DNA from 2 places in the Agrobacterium sp. 22094 genome. Region 2 is predicted to be linked to the other one. Evidence: riboswitches for the same ligand, from Rfam matches in the RefSeq annotation. Region 2 holds a riboswitch; the other holds the start of a gene.
The links. Region 2 has a riboswitch for FMN ahead of ACTJK5_RS06635 (DMT family transporter). Riboswitches for the same ligand answer to the same signal wherever they lie in the genome.
Positions count from the first base shown of each region.

Region 1: it holds a riboswitch for FMN, as region 2 does, so the genes downstream of both, ribB (3,4-dihydroxy-2-butanone-4-phosphate synthase) here and ACTJK5_RS06635 (DMT family transporter) in region 2, are expected to answer to the same signal.

Region 1 covers NZ_JBQEPX010000004.1:378,983-389,488, reverse strand. Annotated here, with positions in the region: gene ACTJK5_RS18720 (FGGY family carbohydrate kinase) at 1-563, opposite strand, end outside; gene ACTJK5_RS18715 (transketolase family protein) at 703-1,659, opposite strand; gene ACTJK5_RS18710 (transketolase) at 1,659-2,468, opposite strand; gene ACTJK5_RS18705 (ABC transporter permease) at 2,700-3,680, shown strand; gene ACTJK5_RS18700 (sugar ABC transporter substrate-binding protein) at 3,811-4,737, shown strand; gene ACTJK5_RS18695 (sugar ABC transporter ATP-binding protein) at 4,845-6,323, shown strand; gene ACTJK5_RS18690 (SDR family oxidoreductase) at 6,338-7,126, shown strand; gene ribB (3,4-dihydroxy-2-butanone-4-phosphate synthase) at 7,203-7,838, opposite strand; FMN riboswitch at 7,950-8,094, opposite strand; gene ACTJK5_RS18680 (dihydrodipicolinate synthase family protein) at 8,305-9,237, opposite strand; gene ACTJK5_RS18675 (SMP-30/gluconolactonase/LRE family protein) at 9,270-10,151, opposite strand; gene ACTJK5_RS18670 (FadR/GntR family transcriptional regulator) at 10,270-10,506, opposite strand, start outside.
Region 2 covers NZ_JBQEPX010000001.1:1,379,823-1,390,328, forward strand. Annotated here, with positions in the region: partial or broken gene nuoE (NADH-quinone oxidoreductase subunit NuoE) at 1-248, opposite strand, end outside; gene ACTJK5_RS06595 (hypothetical protein) at 265-519, opposite strand; gene ACTJK5_RS06600 (NADH-quinone oxidoreductase subunit D) at 522-1,712, opposite strand; gene ACTJK5_RS06605 (GFA family protein) at 1,712-2,143, opposite strand; gene ACTJK5_RS06610 (NADH-quinone oxidoreductase subunit C) at 2,140-2,742, opposite strand; gene ACTJK5_RS06615 (NuoB/complex I 20 kDa subunit family protein) at 2,760-3,344, opposite strand; gene ACTJK5_RS06620 (NADH-quinone oxidoreductase subunit A) at 3,335-3,700, opposite strand; tRNA gene ACTJK5_RS06625 (tRNA-Asp) at 4,122-4,198, opposite strand; tRNA gene ACTJK5_RS06630 (tRNA-Val) at 4,851-4,926, shown strand; gene ACTJK5_RS06635 (DMT family transporter) at 5,656-6,558, opposite strand; FMN riboswitch at 6,687-6,835, opposite strand; gene hupB (DNA-binding protein HupB) at 6,974-7,249, opposite strand; gene lon (endopeptidase La) at 7,451-9,868, opposite strand; gene clpX (ATP-dependent Clp protease ATP-binding subunit ClpX) at 10,282-10,506, opposite strand, start outside.

The DNA of each region.
Region 1 (10,506 bases), on a different contig from region 2:
AGCCGCTTGAGATCCAAGGCTTGGCTGCGGGCTGCGTTTGACGCGTCACAGGCATGGACCTGACCGCCAGTGAAGCAATGGATCAGCCAGCTATCGATAGTGCCGAGCCTGACCTTGCGAACTTTGGGCGCGCGGTCGAGCAACCATCGCATTTTGGCGCCGGGAAACATTGGGTCGATAGGAAGGCCCGTGAGCGCCATGACACGATCGGCGTGGCCACCTTGGATGAGATCCGCACATGCGGATGCGGTGCGGCGGCATTGCCAACTCAGGACGGGCCCGAGCGGATCACCTGTCACTGCATCCCAGATCGTTACGGATTCGCGCTGGTTGGAGATAGCGATTGCCTCCACGCACACAGTGACTGGCGCGGCTTTGAGGCAACCGTCGATAGCTTCTAAGACGGAGGACCAGATGCGTTTTGGGTCCTGCTCCACCCAGCCGGGCTGTGGATAAGCGATACCGACGGGTGCCGAGCCTCGCGAGAGGATCGCTCCCTCTTCCGAAACCAGAATTGCTTTGGAATTCGTAGTACCCTGATCGACAGACAAAATGGCGCGCATCGCTATGCTCTTTTCCCAGCAGATAGTGTTGGCGCGTGATCCTAGCCGGGATTGTCAGGCAAATCGAAGTACCACGCGGTTGTGAAAAAGGGCGCCGCCCACGCCTCAAAGATGGAGACGTGAGCGGCAGGGAGGAGACTTATTTTCTTTTGATCAGTGCCTGAGCCGCGTCGGCAATAGCGGCCGGTGCCATCCCGAACTCATCGAGCAGCCATTCGGCCGGGCCGGTATGGGCAAAGACGCCGGGAACGCCGAGGCGTTTCATTGGCACCGGAGCCTGCTCCACAACCACTTCGGCGATGGCAGAACCCAGCCCGCCATAGATCGAGTGTTCTTCCGCCGTCAGGATCGCACCGGTTTCCGTTGCCGCCGCAACGATGGCCGCTTCATCGATCGGTCGCACGGTTGCCATGTTCAAAACGCGAGCTTTAATGCCGCGTGTTGCCAGGATGTCTGCGGCCTTGACCATGCGGTGTGTCAGGGTGCCGTTAGCGATCAAAGTCAAATCCGTGCCGTCGCGCAGGAGATTGGCTTTGCCGAGTTCGAAGATATGCCCTTCCGGCAGCAGATCCGGCACGCCGACACGCGACAGGCGCAGGAAGCAAGGGCCTGCATACTCAGCCGCCCATTTCACTGCAGCGGCAGTTTCGATACGATCACAAGGCGCAATCACCGGCAGATTTGGCAAAACACGCGTCCACGCGAAATCCTCGATGGAGTGGTGTGTCGGCCCAAGCTCGCCATAAGCCATGCCCGACGAAATGCCGACAAGTTTTACATTGGCATTGGAATAGGCAAGATCGGCCTTGATCTGCTCTAAAGCGCGGCCCGTCAAAAAGCAGGATGCGCCGCAGACGAAGGGCAGCTGGCCACCATTTGCGAGACCAGCACCAACGCCAACCATGTTCTGTTCGGCAATACCGACATTGACCAGACGTTCTGGAAACTTCGCCTTGAAGCCGCCGAGCTTGGACGAGCCGACCGAGTCATTGCATACGGCGACAACGCGCGAGTCGTTTGCGGCAAGCATTTCAATTGTCTCCGCAAAGGCATCGCGGCAGTCGTAGAGTTTGGGGGCAGATACGGGCGCGTTCATTATAGTGCCTCCGAAAGTTCTTTGACGGCGATGTCGTATTGTTCTTTGCTCGGCACCTTGTGGTGCCAATCGACCTTGTCCTGCATGAAGGATATGCCATGGCCCTTGTTGGTATGGGCCACGATGCAGTGCGGGCGATCGCTACGGTGTTCGAGTGCGGGAACGACCTCGCCGATGTCGTTACCGTTGATTTCAGAGACGTCCCAGCCGAATGCTTCCAGCTTGGGTCGAAGAGGTGCAATATCGTTGGTGTCAGAGAGCGCCGCACCTTGCTGGAAGCGATTGTGATCAATGATAAGCGTCAGATTATTGAGGCCAAACTGGGCGGCAGACATAATCGCTTCCCAGTTAGAGCCTTCCTGCATCTCGCCGTCGCCGGTCATCACATAGGTGTGGTAATCGGCGCCAGAAAGCTTGGCGGCTTTGGCCATGCCGACCGCAACCGGCAGGCCGTGGCCAAGTGGCCCGGTATTTGTCTCGACACCCGGCACCTTATTACAGTTGGGATGGCCATTCAGACGCGAATTAGGCTGCAGGAAAGTTGAGATTTCGTCTTCGGGAATAAAGCCGCGCTTGGCGAGCGTGACGTAAAGTGCGCAGGCCGTATGCCCCTTTGATAGGACGAAGCGGTCTCGCGCCGGGTTCTTCGGATCATCCGGCGAAATGCGCAGGACGCGGAAATACAGCGCCGTCATGACATCGATGGCAGACATTTCTCCACCCACATGACCTGCACCGGCTTCGAAAACGGCTTGCACATCGCGCAGGCGGATCTGGCGCGCTACGCGCTCAAGTTCTTTCGGCTCCATAAAATCCTCATCAAGATGCACGTGTGAATATTTATACATGTAGCTATATAATTGCATAAGCGGCCGAAGTGTCAAGTTCCAAAAGAGAAAACGCATGGATTTCATTTAATCCGCCGCCCGCATCTGCGCTATTGACAAGGGTCCAGAAACTGAATTATGAATTTTGCACCGGATGTGAATATTTATTCTCATCGGACTAAAAGTTCTAACGTAAGACCAGTGGGAGGAGCCATGACCGTGTTGGAGCGCAAGGACGCAAACGTCCAAATGAAAAATCCGCTCGCCTGGTTAAGTGGAGCCACGGGACCTCTCGTCGGTCTGCTGCTTCTGTGTGTGTTCCTCTCTTTTGCCAGCGATAATTTCCTGTCGCTGCGCAATGGCTTGAACATCCTCGATCAAATCACCGTTCTCGGCATCATGGCCGTCGGCATGACGTTCGTTATTCTGCTCGGTGGCATCGATCTCTCGGTGGGATCTGTTCTTGCCCTGTCGATGATGATCATGGGATGGACTGCAAATGTTGCCGAGATGCCAATGGGCGCAGCCATCGTCCTAGCATTGCTGGCATCTGGCGTTTGCGGGCTTGCTGTCGGCATACTTGTCACCGTGTTTCGTGTGCCTGCATTCATCGCTACTCTTGCCATGATGTCGGTTGCGCGTGGTGTTGCCAACATGATCACCGACGGCCAGCAGATCGTTGGTTTTCCTGACTGGTTCATGATGCTCGCGATTGATCGGCACTTCGGCGTGCTAACCGCAACCGTGCTTCTGATGCTGGTTGTCGTCGCCGTTTCATGGGCATTTTTGCGCTACCGTGCTGAAGGCCGTACCGTCTATGCCGTCGGCGGCAATGCTGAAGTGGCACGTCTGGCCGGCATCAATGTTCAACTGGTGACTATCGGCGTCTATATCGTGTGCGCTGTTCTCGCAGGTCTTGCCGGTATCGTTCTCGCAGCGCGCCTCGACTCCGTCCAGCCGTCCAGCGGCTTTGGATACGAGCTTGATACGATTGCAGCGGTTGTCATTGGCGGCACATCCCTCTCGGGCGGCGCTGGAGGTATCGGCGGTACGCTTATTGGCGTCCTCATTATCGGCGTGCTGCGCAACGGCCTCAACCTTCTCAACGTCTCGCCTTTTCTTCAGCAGGTCATCATCGGCGTCGTCATCGTTCTGGCGGTCGGGGCAGAAACCCTGCGCCGTAGAAGAGCCTGATCTTCAAGCTTCGGCGGAGATCGACTCCGCCCTCAACAGACCATCTCCCTTCCTGGAGGGGGAGGAAACCGGCCCGAGGGGAGGAGGCAAAGTCTCCCGAAAGCCATCACCAAAACCGGAGGAAAACAACATGAAACTGTCTCGTATTCTACTGGCATCGGCAGCACTTGCCCTCTCACTCGGCTCCGCCAACGCCGCCGAAGTCAAGAAGATCGGCCTTGCAGTGGCCAATCTTCAGGCAAACTTCTTCAACCAGATCAAGCAGTCGGTGGAAGCAGAAGCCAAAACGCGCGGCATCACGGTCGTGACCGTCGACGCAAAGGGTGATGGCCCGACGCAGGTCAACCAAATCCAGGATCTTCTGACCCAAAATATCGACGCGCTGATCTACATTCCTGCCGGTGCTGCTGCCGCGACCGTTCCGGTGAAGCTTGCAAAGGCCGCCGGCGTGCCTGTCATCAACGTTGACCGTAACGCAGACGGTGCGCCTGGCGATACGTTCCTGGCGACTGATTCCGTCGCATCTGCAAAGTCGGTCTGCGACTACATCATCAAGCAGGCTGGCGGTAAGGGGAAGATGGTCATCATTCACGGCCAGAAGGGCACGACGCCAGAAGTGGATCGTACCAAAGGCTGCATGGAATCCGTCAAGGCGAACCCGGATGTGAAGATCGTTGCTGAACAATGGTCGAACATGTGGAGCCAGGACGAAGGCTTCCAGATCATGCAGAACATGCTTCAGGCAAATCCGGATGTCTCCATCGTCTTCGCTCAGGCGGACGGTCTGGCACTTGGCGCAGCGCAGGCCATCAAGGTTGCCAATCCATCGCAGAAGATCGTTGTTGGCGGTTTTGACGGTGACACCGCGGCCCTCGAAGCGCTGAAGAACGGTGTTTTCAATGCGACAGCCACCCAGCAGACCCAGAAGATGGGCCGCACTGCTGTCGAGATGGCCGTGAAGATTGTCGGCGGCGAGAAGGTCGCACCGGTCCAGCTGATGGACGCGACGCTGACCACCAAGGAAAATGTCGACGGCTTTATCGCCAACCATCCTTGATTACACTGCGGGTGCCGTTTATCGGCGGCACCCCACCTCTTCGAACCGGACATGGCACCTTGCGACCATCCGGTTATCTCGATTGCAAGTTTTGGGAGGTCGTAAGCATGCGTGAGCCGGTTCTTTCGCTGCGTGGCATCAGCAAACGTTACGGTCCGCTTGAGGTCTTAAAGAACGTTGATCTCGACGTTTATGCTGGCGAGGTCGTCGCGCTTCTGGGCGAAAACGGCGCGGGCAAATCGACCCTGTCTGGCATCATTGCGGGATCGCGCGAACCATCGCAAGGCACCATGACCTGGCTTGGCCAACCCTACGCCCCCGCCTCGCCGCGCGAGGCGATCGACAAGGGCGTCGTGCTGATACACCAGGAACTGAAGCTTCTGCCTGAGCTATCCATTGCGGAGAATGTTTTCATCGGGCGCTGGCCGATGAAAAATGGCAAGGTCGATCGTGCCGAGATGGTGAGGCGCGCGCAGGAGCAACTGGCCCGCCTCAATCTACACATTCCCGCCTCCCGCAAGGTCGCAGGCCTTTCCACTGCAAACCAGCAGCTCATTGAGATCGCCAAGGCGCTGGCGCTTGATGCGAAGCTACTCATCCTTGACGAGCCGACAGCAGCCCTTGGCGGGGCGGAAACGCAGGCGCTGTTCGAACAGGTCCGAAAGCTGAGGGCTGAGGGCGTTGGTATCATCTACATTTCGCACCGAATGGAGGAGATCCGACAAATCACCGACCGGATCGTCGTCTTGCGTGATGGAGAACGGGTCAACGAATTCGCTGATAGTTCTACGCCCGTACGCACCGTCGTGGAGAGCATGGTCGGCCGTTCGCTGGAGCGCATGTTCCCTACCCTACCGAAGGCCAGCCAAAAGGTCGTGCTCGAGGTCAAAGGACTGACAGGCGTCAACAGCGCATTTCGCAATGTCAGCTTCGATGTGCGTGCCGGCGAAATTCTTGGTATTGCAGGCCTCATCGGCGCTGGCCGGACCGAATTGGTGCGGGCAATTGCCGGTGCAGATGCGACTTCTCAGGGACAAATCATCCTCAATGGCAAACAGCTCAACCTGAAATCACCCTCCGATGCCATCGATCATGGCATCGTCATGGTGCCGGAAGATCGCAAGCTTCAAGGGCTCGTGGTCGAGCATGAAATCGGCGAAAACATTATCTACGCCAATCTCGACTTGCTTGGAACACGTTGGGTCACACCCGGGCTCAAGCGTCGCTTCGCCAATGCTGCCATTTCGAAGTTTGGCGTCAAAGGCAAAGGTGAACAGCCGGCATCCGATCTCTCTGGTGGCAATCAGCAAAAGGTCGTCATCGCCAAGTGGCTGGCGCGCAACCCGCGTGTGGTCGTGCTGGATGAGCCAACCCGTGGCATCGATGTCGGCGCACGCGCCGGCATTTACGACATCATCGTCGATCTGGCGAAACAGGGCGTGGCGGTTATCGTAGTCAGCTCCGATCTTGAGGAAGTGCTGGGTGTTTCCAGTCGCATCCTCGTGCTTGCCCAGGGAAATCAAGCTGGCATTCTCAACCGTGATGAAGCCAACGATGTGTCCGTTATGGAACTGGCGACAATCTGAAAAAGGAAATCTGCATGTCCACCATTACGCTTAACGCGCCGAAGCTTTTCGATCTCTCCGGTCAAGTCGCCCTCGTCACGGGTGCGGGTTCTGGTATCGGCCAGCGCATTGCGATGGGCCTGGCACAAGCCGGTGCCGATGTCGCGTTGCTCGACCGCCGCACAGACGACGGCCTGGCACAAACGGCTGACTTTATTGCAAAGGCCGGCCGCAACTCTGTTCAGATTGCAGCAGATGTCACTAGCAAGCAGGCGCTGACCGACGCGATGGCCAAAACCGAGGCTGATCTCGGAGCACTGTCGCTTGCCGTCAACGCTGCAGGCATCGCCAATGCCAATCCTGCAGAGGAAATGGACGAGAGCCAGTTTCAGACGATGATGGATATCAACCTGAAGGGCGTTTTCCTTTCCTGTCAGGCTGAGGCTCAGGCAATGTTGAAGCACGGACGCGGATCAATCGTCAATATTGCGTCCATGTCCGGTGTGATCGTCAATCGCGGGCTGATGCAGTGCCACTACAACGCCTCCAAAGCAGGCGTCATCCACATGTCGAAATCTATGGCTATGGAGTGGGTCGGTCGTGGCCTGCGCGTCAACACGATCTCTCCCGGCTATACGGCGACGCCGATGAATACGCGTCCGGAAATGGTTCACCAGACGAAACTCTTTGAAGAGCAGACGCCGATGCAGCGCATGGCCAATGTCGATGAAATGGTTGGTCCGGCCATCTTCCTGCTGTCTGATGCAGCAAGCTTCGTGACCGGCGTCGATCTTCTGGTCGATGGCGGGTTCTGCTGCTGGTAACGGGCAGTCTTCGATCCAGATTACAAAATGAAAATGCGCCCGGACTGGGCGCATTTTGCACTGTTGATCTCAGGCATCAAGCCACCTGCTTGCGCTCTTCGGCTTCCCGGGCATTCACGTATTCGACCAAGTCCTTAATCGTCACGAGCAAAAGACCGTGCCGTTCGGCAAACACCTCGAGATCAGGCAGCCGGGCCATGGTGCCATCGTCATTGGCAACTTCGCAGATTGTCCCAGAGGGCGCTTTTCCTGCGAGACGGCAGAGATCGACGGCGGCTTCCGTGTGGCCGGTGCGGCCGAGAACGCCTTGTGGATTGGCCCGCAACGGAAAGATATGCCCAGGCCGGGCAAAATCTTCCGGCTTCGTCCCTTTCGTGACCAGTGACTGCACGGTGTTGGCACGGTCCTGTGCGGAAATGCCGGTGGTCGTGCCAGGAATGTAGTCCACCGAAACGGTAAAAGCTGTTTTGTGGTATTCCGTGTTGCGCGGAACCATCAAGGGAAGCTCCAACTCGTCCAATCGCTCGCCCTCCATGGCGACACAGATCAGACCACGGGCGTGGTTCATCATGAACGCGATCTGGCTGGGGGTGATGGTCTCCGAGGCGGCGATGATATCGCCTTCATTTTCACGATCCTCATCATCCACGACGATGACCATGTCACCGCGAGAGATAGCTGCGATCGCGTCTTCAATTTTAGAAATAGTCATGTCTTGCCTTTCAAGGGTTATGCCGTTTCCGGCACTTTCGCGTTTGATTAAACGCCAAATTTCCCTTGGGCGAACAACGTAATTGGGACCCACGGGTGTGGGTCCTCACTACCTTGTTCTCTTCCATCCGGACTATACCGTCGGCTCCGGCATCGCACCGGATCTGCTGACCTTCCGAAAACCGGAAGCGCTCGCGGGCTCCGGGATAAATCCCGATACCGCCGGTGGGGAATTGCGCCCCGCCCTGAGAACAAAACAATCATACGGCAAGCAGGAGTGGTATTTCAAGTTAGAAATAATGCATTGATTGGAGGCACATGCCCGATTGTCGAGTTGCCGCACCCCAACGAGCAGTTAGACTTCATGATCTTTGACTCCCGTCCATTAAGTTCAAACCTTCGTCCTCTTGCAGTAGGCCATGAAATCCGGGCTGAACGCTTCCGTTACACCCACGCCGTCGAAGCCCTCACAGATTAAAATCCGCCGCAACGGTGCCCGCCAATAGTCCCCAGGACTGCATGAGAGATCTCAGTGCATCTCTGTCGGCAGCATCGAGAACCGGAAGACCTGGCTCACGGACCGGCCCGACATGAAAGCCCTGCAGGGCAACAGCTTCCTTCACCACGGTTACATTGGCACCATTGCGGTACTTGGTTCTCAGCCGTTCGAACAACTCAATCCGTTCGACAACGGAACGGGCCGCGGCAAAATCGCCAGCTGCGAGCGCCGCTTGCACCTGTAGCGAAAACTCTGGGGCAACATTGACCAGCCCGGATGTGAAGCCCCTCGCTCCAACCGCAGCAAAAGCAGGCGCCCAGCTTTCGGCCAGTCCGCATACATAAAGCGCGCCGTTTGAGTCGGACGCGGCAATTGAGCGGGACAGTAACATCACGTCTGTCGTCGCGAACTTTATACCGACGATATTGGGATGAGCGGCAAGGCGCGTCATATCTTCGACGCTAAAGCCTTCAGCCCGGACATAGGCGACGAGCGGCAGTTCGCTTGCTTCAGCAAGTCCGCGGAAATAGTCGATCTGGGATTGGGGCGCGGCGAAAGGATCCACGGGCTGATGCGACATCACCGCCGAGGCGCCCATGGATTTTGCTTGCCGTGCCATAGCAACAGCCTCGCGCTGAGACCTCCCGATGGCAGCCGTTACCGGCGCGACGCCTTCCACACCTGCGATGGCGGCCTCATAAACCTTGAGAATTTCATCGATCGTCAAGGCGTAGAACTCGCCGGTGTTGCCCGCAGCCACGATATTGTGGATACCGGCGCGCGCAACGCGGCTGTAAATCGTGGCAGTTACCTGTGCATCGATCTCACCATCTGTGCCGTAGGCAGTGATCGGCACGCCTGATACGCCGTGCAATCGGTCGCGCATGTCGAAGCAGTTCATGTCAGAAATCTCCAAATGAAAAGGATGTGCGGCTAAAGCGCAAACCGGTGAACGGGAGCGCCGGCGACAGGCGCATCGAAGGCGATGAGAGTGCCTTGTGCCCTCGACGTCCCCTCGCCGGTTGTCAGGCTGGTAACATAAAGCGTCTTGAGATCCGGCCCGCCGAAACAGGGCATGGTGGGACCGGCGAAAGGCATCTGGTAAATTTCGACGATCTGGCCTTCAGGGGAAATCCTATTCAAGCGACCGCCCTGCACGCCGGCGCTCCAATAGTAGCCTTCGCAATCGGTCGCAGCACCATCCGGTCTACCTTCGCCAGGGACAAAATCGTGGAGACGCTCTGCAGCTCCAACTGCACCAGTGTCGGCATCGAAATCGAAGGCTTGGAGCATGGGGCCGCTACTATCAGAGTGGTACATGCGTCGGCCGTCGGGACTCCAGGCCAGACCGTTGGACGTCAACAATCCCCCATCAATCAGGCAGGTGAAGCTGCGGTCGGGTGAAACGCGATAGAGTCTCGCATTCCCGGTTTGAGGAACGGCCTCGTCTCGCGTTCCCACCCAGAAATGACCGTCCGGCCCGACTTTACCGTCATTGAGGCGACTGTCCGGCCTTCCCCCGTCAGGATCGCAGAAGAATTCAAGCTGACCTGTTGCCGGATCAAGGAGATGAACGCCAGTCTGTAGTCCGGCGAGCACCATGCCGTTTTCGCACAGACCGAGGCAACCAATCGCCGCCGGCATGTCAAAACGATCGAGACTTCCGTTCGCCCTCAGCCGATAGGCAGCCGGTGCGAGAATATCGACGAACCAGAGAGCACCGGTTCGCTCGTCCCAAACGGGCGATTCTCCGACTGAAAGCGGCGTATCGATGAGCGAGCGAATTTTCGGTTCGAAAATCCTTTGTGACGTCATGCCTTCCTCTTCCCCCCGAGCCGCCTCACGAGACAAAGCTCCGCTCCAGCGTGTGGCCCCAGACCACACCCATTCAAATTGTTCGATGCGGGATTGTCGTCGTCCCGAAGATGTTTTGTTAACTTCCCACCCCTTGGAACATGCGGGCACGTGCCATCAGGATATGGTTCTTCATCGCGTCGTGAGCGGCCTGTTCGTTTCGTGCGAAAATCGCCTCGACAATTGCTGTGTGTTCTCCCTGCACCTCACGCACGTGATGCGGAGGCCGCTTTAGACTCAGGCTTCTCGTAACCGACTGACCGATGGAAAAGTGAGGCCTGAACAGGGTTCGGACTGTCGCATGAAACTGGTTTCC
Region 2 (10,506 bases):
GTATAGAATGTCGCCACTTCGAGGACGCGGATATAAGCCATATCCAGCATCTCGGCGACCTTCTCGATGGCGGCGCGGGTGACCCAGCCGTCCTGCTCCTGGGCGCGCATCAGCAGCGGGATGACCGCAGACTGCTGGCGTCCTTCCGGATATTTCTTGATCGTCTTTTCCGCCCACGTCGTGTTCTCCGCATTGAATGCGAAGCTTGCGGGCTGGACCTGATCTTCGGCTAGTCGACGAACGGACATACTTCCTCACGCCTCATCAATTTAACGACTCACACCGCGATCTCGCCACCGTGACGAACTCGCAAGCATAAGCCGCTTTGTCTTTTTGCATAAACACAATGAATTTGCTGCCGTTGGGAAGCGAGGACTTGATTTCGTATCCCAGATCCAGCAGCTGCTTGATGGTGGAACTGCCGCCGCTTGCGCCTGACGAAACCTCGTTCGTCGCCGTTTGGGCGAAGAGCGGTCCCGTGGCTGCAAGCAAAGCCGATATGGCGAGCGGCAGACGCATCATCAGCGATCGACCTCCCCGAACACGATGTCGAGAGAGCCGAGAACGGCGGTCACGTCAGCGAGCTGGTGGCCCTTGCAGAGGAAGTCCATCGCCTGCAGGTGGGCATAGCCCGGAGCGCGGATCTTGCAACGATAGGGCTTGTTGGTGCCATCGGCCACAACATAGACGCCAAATTCGCCCTTCGGCGCTTCGACGGCCGCATACACTTCGCCGGCCGGAACGTGATAGCCTTCGGTATAGAGCTTGAAGTGATGGATCAGTGCTTCCATCGAACGCTTCATCTCACCACGCTTCGGCGGCACGACCTTCCCGTCGAGCGACGAAACCGCACCGATGCGATGCTTGCCGGAAAGAAGCTCAACGCACTGCTTCATGATCTTCACCGATTCGCGCATTTCCTGCATGCGGATCAGGTAACGGTCGTAGCAGTCGCCATTTTTGCCGACCGGAATATCGAAGTCGAGATCGGAATAGCACTCATAGGGCTGCGCACGGCGCAGATCCCAGGCAGCACCCGAACCACGAACCATGACGCCGGTAAAGCCCCAGGCGAACGCATCTTCGAGCGACACGACGCCGATATCGACGTTACGCTGCTTGTAGATACGGTTGTCGGTGAGCAGGCCCTCGATGTTGTCGAGAACCGTGATGAATGGATCGCACCACTTGCCGATATCATCGACTAGTTCCTGCGGAATGTCCTGGTGGACGCCGCCTGGACGGAAATAGGCAGCGTGCATGCGCGCACCCGAAGCACGCTCATAGAACACCATCAGCTTTTCGCGCTCCTCGAAGCCCCAGACCGGCGGCGTCATGGCACCAACGTCCATGGCCTGAGTCGTGACGTTCATGATGTGCGACAGGATGCGGCCGATTTCGGAATAGAGAACGCGGATCAACTGACCGCGCATCGGGATTTCAAGCCCGAGCAGCCGTTCGACAGCAAGCGCAAAGGCGTGCTCCTGGTTCATCGGCGCGACGTAGTCGAGGCGGTCGAAGTAAGGGACAGCCTGAAGATAGGTCTTGGCTTCGATCAGCTTTTCCGTGCCGCGATGCAGCAGGCCGATATGCGGATCGACGCGCTCAACGATTTCGCCGTCGAGTTCCAGAACGAGACGCAGCACGCCGTGCGCGGACGGATGTTCCGGACCGAAGTTGATCGTAAAATTGCGAACATTATGTTCAGTCATCAGTGTTGCTCCGCCGACGTGATCATGGCGATGAATTCGGGGCCGGTCATTTTATTAGTGGCCTCGGCGAACGAATAGCTTGTCGGCTTTTCGTCAATGAAGATCTCGGATGCCAGCGTGAAGCTGGACGGATCGTTGAAGAGCTGGGCGGAAACGGCAAAATGCGCGCCATCCTTGGAGCGCCACATCACCGTGCTGCCGCATGTCTTGCAGAAGCAACGCTCGCCCCATTCGGACGACGAATAGACGCCGAGCGCCTCGGCATTCTCTACAGAGACGGACTTGCATTCAACAGCGAGGAAAACACCGCCGGACCAGCGACGGCACATGGAGCAATGGCATGCACCCATATCCCGGGCGCCGATCGTTGCTTGCATGCGAACGGCGCCGCAAAGACATTGTCCCTGCTCTGTGGAAACTGCTTCGCTCATTGCTTGGCCTTTTCATCACCCGGAAGAACGTAATCCGTTCCTTCCCAAGGCGAGAGGAAATCGAAGCTGCGGAATTCCTGCTTCAACTCCACGGGCTCGTAAAGAACGCGCTTTTGGACGTCATCGTAGCGCACTTCGACGAAACCGGTGAGCGGAAAATCCTTGCGAAGCGGATGACCTTCGAAGCCATAATCCGTCAGGATACGACGAAGATCGGAATGGCCTTCAAACGGAATACCATACATGTCCCAGGCTTCGCGCTCGAACCACTCAGCGCCGTAGAAAACGGACGTCGCAGACGGTACGCCTTCGTCTTCGGCCACTTGAAGCTTGATGCGAACGCGCAGGTTCTGGCGCGGAGACAGCAGATGATAGACGACATCGAAGCGCTTTTCGCGCTGCGGCCAGTCAACGCCACAGATATCGATGATGTTGACGAACCCGCACTGCACATCGTCACGCAGGAAAGTCAGAAGCGCGATGATGTTTTCCGGCGTCGTGTTCAGCGTCAACTCGCCGTAAGCGATGGCATGCGACTCGATAAGAGAGCCGCGCGCTTCCTGCACATAGGCCGCGAAATCGTTAAGAGCTTCGCTCATTCTTCAGTCCTCTGCCCTTAACGCTCGATCGTGCCTGTGCGGCGGATTTTCTTCTGCAGCAGAAGCACGCCGTAAAGCAGTGCTTCCGCCGTGGGGGGACAGCCCGGCACGTAAATATCGACTGGCACGACACGGTCGCAACCGCGAACGACGGCGTAGGAATAGTGATAGTAGCCGCCGCCATTGGCGCAGGAGCCCATGGAGATAACGTAGCGCGGCTCCGGCATCTGGTCATAGACCTTGCGCAGTGCGGGCGCCATCTTGTTGGTGAGCGTGCCGGCAACGATCATGACGTCCGACTGGCGCGGTGAGGCGCGCGGGGCAACGCCGAAGCGTTCCATGTCGTAACGCGGACCGGAGGCCTGCATCAGACCTTCGACGGCGCAGCAGGCCAGACCGAACTGCATCCACATCAGCGAGCCGGTGCGCGCCCATGTGATGAGCTCGTCGGTCGAAGTGACGAGAAAGCCCTTGTCGGCCAATTCGTCATTAATTTCGCTGAAGTAAGCGTCATCGCTACCGACCGGCTTGCCGGTCGATGGATCGATAATGCCCTTGGGCTTTTGCGCGACAAGCGTCGAGTCGTTTTGAACTACGCCCATTCCAGCGCTCCCTTCTTCCATTCATAGATGAAGCCGATGGTCAGAACGGCCAGAAACACCATCATGGACCAGAAACCGAACCAGCCGATTTCACCGAAGGAGACTGCCCACGGGAACAGGAAGGCGACTTCCAGGTCGAAGATGATGAAAAGGATCGAAACGAGATAGAATCGAATGTCGAACTTCATGCGAGCGTCGTCAAACGCGTTGAAGCCGCATTCGAATGCGGAAAGCTTCTCAGGATCGGGATTCTTGTAAGCAACCGCGAAAGGCGCGATCAACAGCGCCAGGCCGATGACGAGTGCGATACCGATGAAGATTGCGATCGGAATATAGGAACTGAGGAGTTCAGTCATTGTCTCTTCCTTGCCCGACCGAGCGTCGGGCACCCATTTGGAACTGACGTTCCGCAGGGCCGAATTGTGTTGCAACGCCGCAGTGGTTAGCGCAGCCGCGCCATCTCTGCAAGGGTTTAAGCACCTTTTCGCGCCAATCCCGCCACGGATTAGACACGGTAATGTCAAACAGCCGATGCTCTGGCCATTCGACATATAGCTAAATACTTAAGAAACATCGACAAAAATCGTTTAAACCGCTCTTTTAAATCGTCACATATTTTTGTGCCGTGCGGTAACGTTTTATGACACCGAGGAAGAGCGAAAACTGGACTTTCCGGCGGAACAATTCGACCGGTTGAGTAAGGCGAAATTGACTAAATCTTGCGGTGCAAACCGCGCCCTGCTGATCGCAGATATAGCAATGGAGGTAGAAAAAAAGTGGCGCGAGTGACGGGGCTCGAACCCGCGACCTCCGGCGTGACAGGCCGGCACTCTAACCGACTGAGCTACACCCGCATCTCCTGACAGGAGGCTTCCACCTCGCTGCACGAACCGCCTCGGCTGTTCGTTGAGCGGCTAACTAAGGCGTTCGTGTGGGGGTGTCAAGCAGCTTTCACGACAAAAGGATAAGCTTGTGCATTTTGCCATGGGACCAGCTTCCAAAAGCCCAGCTTTCCGGGCCATCGACGAAGCAACCGCAATTGTGCAACTCAAACATCTTATCCACAGACCGCACTATTACTCTTGGAGACCATTCTCGAGTCGCCTCCTTTGACGCGAATCCATGACGAGGGCTCCTCCCCTTTTCTCCTCCAAACATTGTGCCGTTTCGGACCTTAGCGCGTCCCGATTGTCTTGGGCCTGACTCGTCATCGCGCGGAAAAGAAAGATAGGTCCATCCGAGGATAGAGTGGTGGCTCCGCTATCGCAGGCTTCGTAGGTCACTGGCGTCGGGCGGTTGGGTTTATCAGAAACACCTGGTTGGTCCCTGGACGGTAAACAGCTGATATAGCGTAGGAAATTTGCGTGGCCGCCAAATCACTCGCCTTTCGCACCGCGACAAAAAAACGGAAAAAACAAAAAAACTTCACAAAGGCTCTTGCGGTTTCCATCCGATCCGAATAGATCACGGCCACCGACGCGGCAGACACGATCTGCAAGACGCGAAGGGCGATTAGCTCAGTTGGTAGAGCGCCTCGTTTACACCGAGGATGTCGGGAGTTCGAGTCTCTCATCGCCCACCATTTTCTTCCCAGATGTCACGACTTAAACTTAAATGGCTGTCTCTTCGACAGCCCTGATCTCGCACTACCTTTGTCGAGCTCTGCTGGTGCTGGTGTGTGTCGCTCGCTGATGATCCGAGCAACCGGCGATGCTTGAGCCAGCTCAGTTTGACTCCGCGTTTGTTGCTCCACGCCCTGTCCCAGAATCGGACAGTCCGCTCATTGAGCGATTCAAGAATTATAAAGAGGTTTCGCACCATAAGTATCTCGTCGTCCTCATGATGAAGACGCGAGTAATGGGATGAACCATGTCAGTACACACGCTCGCCACCCTGGCGCTTATTGCCTTGCCGATTTATTTCTTTTTCCGATGGGTTCAGTACGATTCGGAGAATCAGGACAAGCAGCGATGAGCTTATGAAACTCACCTCACTTTAAAAAACGACGCCCTTTCCTACAGACGTTTTCGCACTGATCGAAGGTCATTCGCATGTGCCTTGTGGACGGCTTGCTGCCGCTCATGTCCTATGCGTGCTCTCCCCTCGGCGAATCCCATCGGAGAAGAGCACCTTCGACGCCTGACGAGCGGTTGGCGCGACATGCGTCCTATGGGGCGCACAGAGGACGCGTCTCAGTCTTTGACTTTATGCATCGTGCTTTTCCGAACATCGATTTCGATGTTCGGGTCGATGCCTTAGGCGTTTGGCCATGGCACCGGGCGTAGCGCGCCCGGTGTGGTTGCATTTTCCGTCACGAGATGGGCACCGCTTCCTTGCTGGCTTCACGCAGCATGAGGAAGAGTGACGCGAAGAGGATAAGAGTAGCACCCAGCCAGAGATAGCCGCTCGGTGCGTAGCCAAACACCAGCCAGCCTGCAAGAACGTTCAACGGTAGCTTCAGATCATCAAAGGGCTGCACGTAGGCCGCATCAGCCGCGTTGTAAGCGAGCGTCAGGAGATATTGCCCAAGCGCCGTCAGCAGCCCTGCCGCAAGCAGCAGCCAGAGCGCAAGACCCTCCGGAACAGCAAAGCCAGAGGCTGCGGCAAGGCCCGCATTGATGGGCGTCAGCAGGACGAGGAGCCAGACGGTCACCGTCTCGGGCGGCTCGTGATGCGTGAGGTTCTTCATGATCAATGACGATCCACCCCACAGCAATGCCGAAAGCACAGGCAGCAGCGCGGCCTTGGTAAAGCTGTCCGACCATGGCTGCAGGATGATCATCGCGCCAATGAAACCCGTGAGTGTTGCAAGCCATCTGTCGCGGCCGACGGTTTCACCCAGGAAGAGCCGAGCGCCGATGATGATGAAGAAGGGCGAGGTCATGACAAGCGCGATCGCCTGCCAGATCGGCACTGTCACCAGTCCCGTCACCCAGGCCTGAACACCGAAAGCAGCAAGCAGGACACGGAAGATGTGCCGGAAGGGATAATCGGTCTTCATTGCGCGCAGGCCTAGCCGAACCAGCAAGGGCAGCGAGAGGATGAGCGCGAAACCATATTGCCAGAAAGCTGTGGACGCCGGCGGAAAGCCGAGCGTCATGGCAAGTTCCTGGGTGACGACGTTGAGTGCGGCGAAAGCGATACCCGCCAGAACCATAAAACCGGCGCCGAGAACGGCCCGGGAGCGGAAGAGCGAAACAGTGCTCTGATTCATGTCATGTTTCCTTTTCCAAAGGACCAACACAAATCAGGACAGATGAGGACGACGGAAACCGCATCGGCAAGGACACGATGAAACGCGCACTGCCTCCCCCTGCTTTCGCAGATGAGAGCGCAGCCTGACCTCATTCTCTTTCATCCGGACTATACCGTCGGCTCCGGAGTTGCACCGGATCTGCTGACCCTGCCCTCTTTCGAAGAACAGGCGCTCGCGGGCTTGAGGTTTCCCTCTCACCGCCGGTGGGGAATTACACCCCGCCCTGAGAACGAATGCCGGAAGGACCGGCGAAATAGAAATATGGTACGCCAAGCCACAACGCAAGATGGTCAAAAAGAAAGCCCGGCGCGGAGGCCGGGCTTGCAGGATATCGAATTGTCATTGACCTCATGCGAGATGAGGTCGGGACGGATCAGCTGTTGACCGCGTCCTTCAGGCCCTTGCCTGCAGAGAACTTCGGGACGTTGCGAGCAGGAATATCGACCTCTTCGCGGGTCGCCGGGTTGCGGCCCTTGGTTGCCTTGCGGTGGCTGACGCTGAAGCTACCGAAGCCAGCGAGACGGATGTCGCCACCAGCCTTCAGTTCGTTCTGTACAGTTTCAAATACGGCGTCAACGGCAGAAGCGGCATCAGCCTTGGACAGGCCAGCCTTCTCGGCAACTGCGGAAACGAGCTCGTTCTTGTTCATGTTTCCATCCCTTTCAGTGGTATGAAACGACTCAAAATCAGGTCCGCGCAGAATAGAGTTCTATTCGCGCACCGCCACCCAAAAGCGATGGAATCGCCTGAAAAACAAGAGGTCTCGTGGTTTTTTCACAAAAAAGGCCGGCATTTCCGCCGGCCTTCCAGAAGTTCTGTGCTAATTTAGCACCATAGATCGCTCAAAATCTTAATGGGCGATCGTCTGGCCGCCGTCATCAACACCTTCAACAGTCGCAATCACCGGCGTTTCGATGCTGCCGTCCCACTCGATCGGCTCCGGTTTACGGGTCAGAGCATGCTCAAGAACCTCACCCATGCGGGACACTGGAATGATCTCCATGCCGTTCTTCACATTGTCCGGAATGTCCGCCAGATCCTTGGCGTTTTCTTCTGGGATCAGCACCTTCTTGATGCCGCCGCGAAGTGCTGCAAGCAGCTTTTCCTTCAATCCACCGATCGGCAGGACACGACCGCGAAGCGTAATCTCGCCCGTCATCGCCACGTCCTTCGAGACAGGAATACCTGTCATGATGGAGACGATGGCCGTTGCCATGGCGACACCTGCAGACGGACCGTCCTTCGGCGTTGCGCCTTCCGGCACGTGCACGTGGATGTCGCTCTTGTCGAAGCGTGGAGGCTCGATGCCGAAATCGACCGCGCGCGAACGGACATAGGATGCCGCCGCCGAGATAGACTCCTTCATCACTTCCTTCAGGTTACCGGTCACGGTCATACGACCCTTGCCCGGCATCATCACTCCTTCGATGGTGAGCAACTCGCCCCCCACTTCTGTCCAGGCCAGACCCGTGACGACACCGACCTGATCCTCACGCTCGGCCTCGCCGTGACGGAAGCGCGGCACACCCAGATAGTCGTTGATGTTTTCAGCCGTGACTTCGACCGACTTGGTCTTGCCCTTGATGATCTCGGTGACGGCCTTGCGGGCAAGCTTCATCAGCTCACGTTCGAAGTTACGAACACCGGCTTCGCGGGTGTATTGCTGAATGATGGCCATCAAGGCGCCATCCGTCACGGAGAACTCCTCCGGACGCAGGGCATGCTCCTTGATTGCCTTAGGCAGCAGGTGCCGCTTGGCGATCTCGCGCTTTTCGTCTTCGGTGTAACCGGCAATACGGATCACTTCCATACGGTCCATCAGCGGACCAGGAATGTTAAGCGTGTTGGCGGTCGTCACGAACATGACGTCGGACAGATCGTATTCCACTTCCAGGTAGTGATCCATGAAGGTGGAGTTCTGTTCCGGATCCAGCACCTCGAGCAGAGCCGACGATGGGTCGCCACGGAAATCCATGCCCATCTTGTCGATTTCATCGAGCAGGAAGAGCGGGTTCGCCCTCTTAGCCTTCTTCATCGACTGGACGATCTTGCCCGGCATGGAGCCGATATAGGTCCGGCGGTGACCGCGAATTTCCGCTTCGTCACGGACGCCACCAAGCGCCATGCGAACATATTCGCGACCAGTTGCCTTGGCGATGGACTTCGCAAGCGAGGTCTTACCGACGCCTGGAGGGCCGACGAGGCATAGGATCGGTCCGCGGATCTTCGTGGCACGGGCCTGTACGGCCAGATATTCGACGATACGTTCCTTGACCTTGTCGAGACCAAAGTGGTCCAGATCCAGAACCTGCTCGGCAGCGTTCAGATCAACCTTGACCTTGGACTTCTTGCCCCATGGCAGACCGAGCAGCCAGTCCAGATAGTTGCGCACGACGGTGGCTTCCGCCGACATCGGGCTCATCTGGCGAAGCTTCTTCATCTCCGCTTCGGCCTTTTCCTTGGCTTCCTTGGAGAGCTTGGTCTTGGCGACGCGTTCTTCCAGTTCGGCCATCTCGTCACGGCCGTCTTCGCCGTCGCCGAGTTCCTTCTGGATCGCCTTCATCTGCTCGTTCAGGTAATATTCGCGCTGGGTCTTCTCCATCTGGCGCTTGACGCGCGAGCGGATGCGCTTCTCAACCTGCAGAACGGAAATTTCGCCTTCCATGAAGCCGAGAGCCTTTTCCAGGCGCTGCTTGACGCTCACCGTTTCGAGCATTTCCTGCTTTTCGGTGATCTTGATGGAGAGGTGCGAGGCAACCGTATCGGCGAGCTTGGAATAGTCGTCGATTTGTCCAGCTGCGCCAACCACTTCCGGCGAAATCTTCTTGTTGAGCTTTACGTAGCTTTCGAACTCGGACACGACGGAACGAGACAAAGCCTCGATCTCAACGGCATCTTCTTCCGGCTCGTGCAGGATCGTTGCGGTTGCTTCGTAGAAGTCTTCGCGGCCGGTGTATTCTTCGATCTGCGCGCGGCCCTTGCCCTCGACAAGAACCTTGACGGTACCGTCGGGCAGCTTCAGCAACTGAAGAACGTTGGCAACCGTGCCCACTTTGTGAATCGCAGACGGATCCGGATCGTCATCGCTCGCGTTGATCTGCGTGACAAGCATGATCTGTCTGTCGGAGCCCATGACCTCTTCCAGTGCGCGAATGGACTTTTCGCGTCCGACAAACAATGGAACGATCATATGTGGGAAAACGACAATGTCGCGCAGAGGAAGTACGGGATAGGTACCGCCAGATGCAGCAGACGTGATGTTCGTCATATCATTTCCTTTCCATGGTCCCTATTCGGGACGCTTGCCGGACGTCTTGGGAAGTTTCCGGCATATTCTTATTCGTGACTGAAAGTGGAGTTTCGCACTGTCATTTTCAAGTCACGGAAACCAGCAACCCGCTGTCTATCGTGGGGCCGCATACCTTTGAAAAAACGATGGGCGTGAATACGCTTTTTACTCTCCACCCCTGCCGGGCCCCGCGAAGGTGGATTCGATGAGCGACCTTCACCAAAACGTCACGCCATCACACAAATCACTGGTAAGACTCTATCAGCAAAGCATAATCCGCTCCAACTCAAAATCGGACACGGGCACGGTTATTCGCTATTTCGAGGCTTAAAACGGAAAAAAGGCCCGCCAATGGCGAGCCTTTTCCATTTGATTGCGATCAGCCCTGGTAATCAGGCCGACACATTCGCTTTCTCGTCCTGACGATCGGCGTAGATGTAGAGCGGGCGAGCGAGACCGCTGACGACCTCGTCCGAAATCACCACTTCGCGGACGCCTTCCAGCGTCGGCAGGTCGAACATGGTGTCGAGCAGGATCTTTTCCATGATCGAGCGCAGACCGCGAGCACCGGTCTTACGGGTGATGGCCCGACGGGCGATTTCACGAAGCGCGTCCTC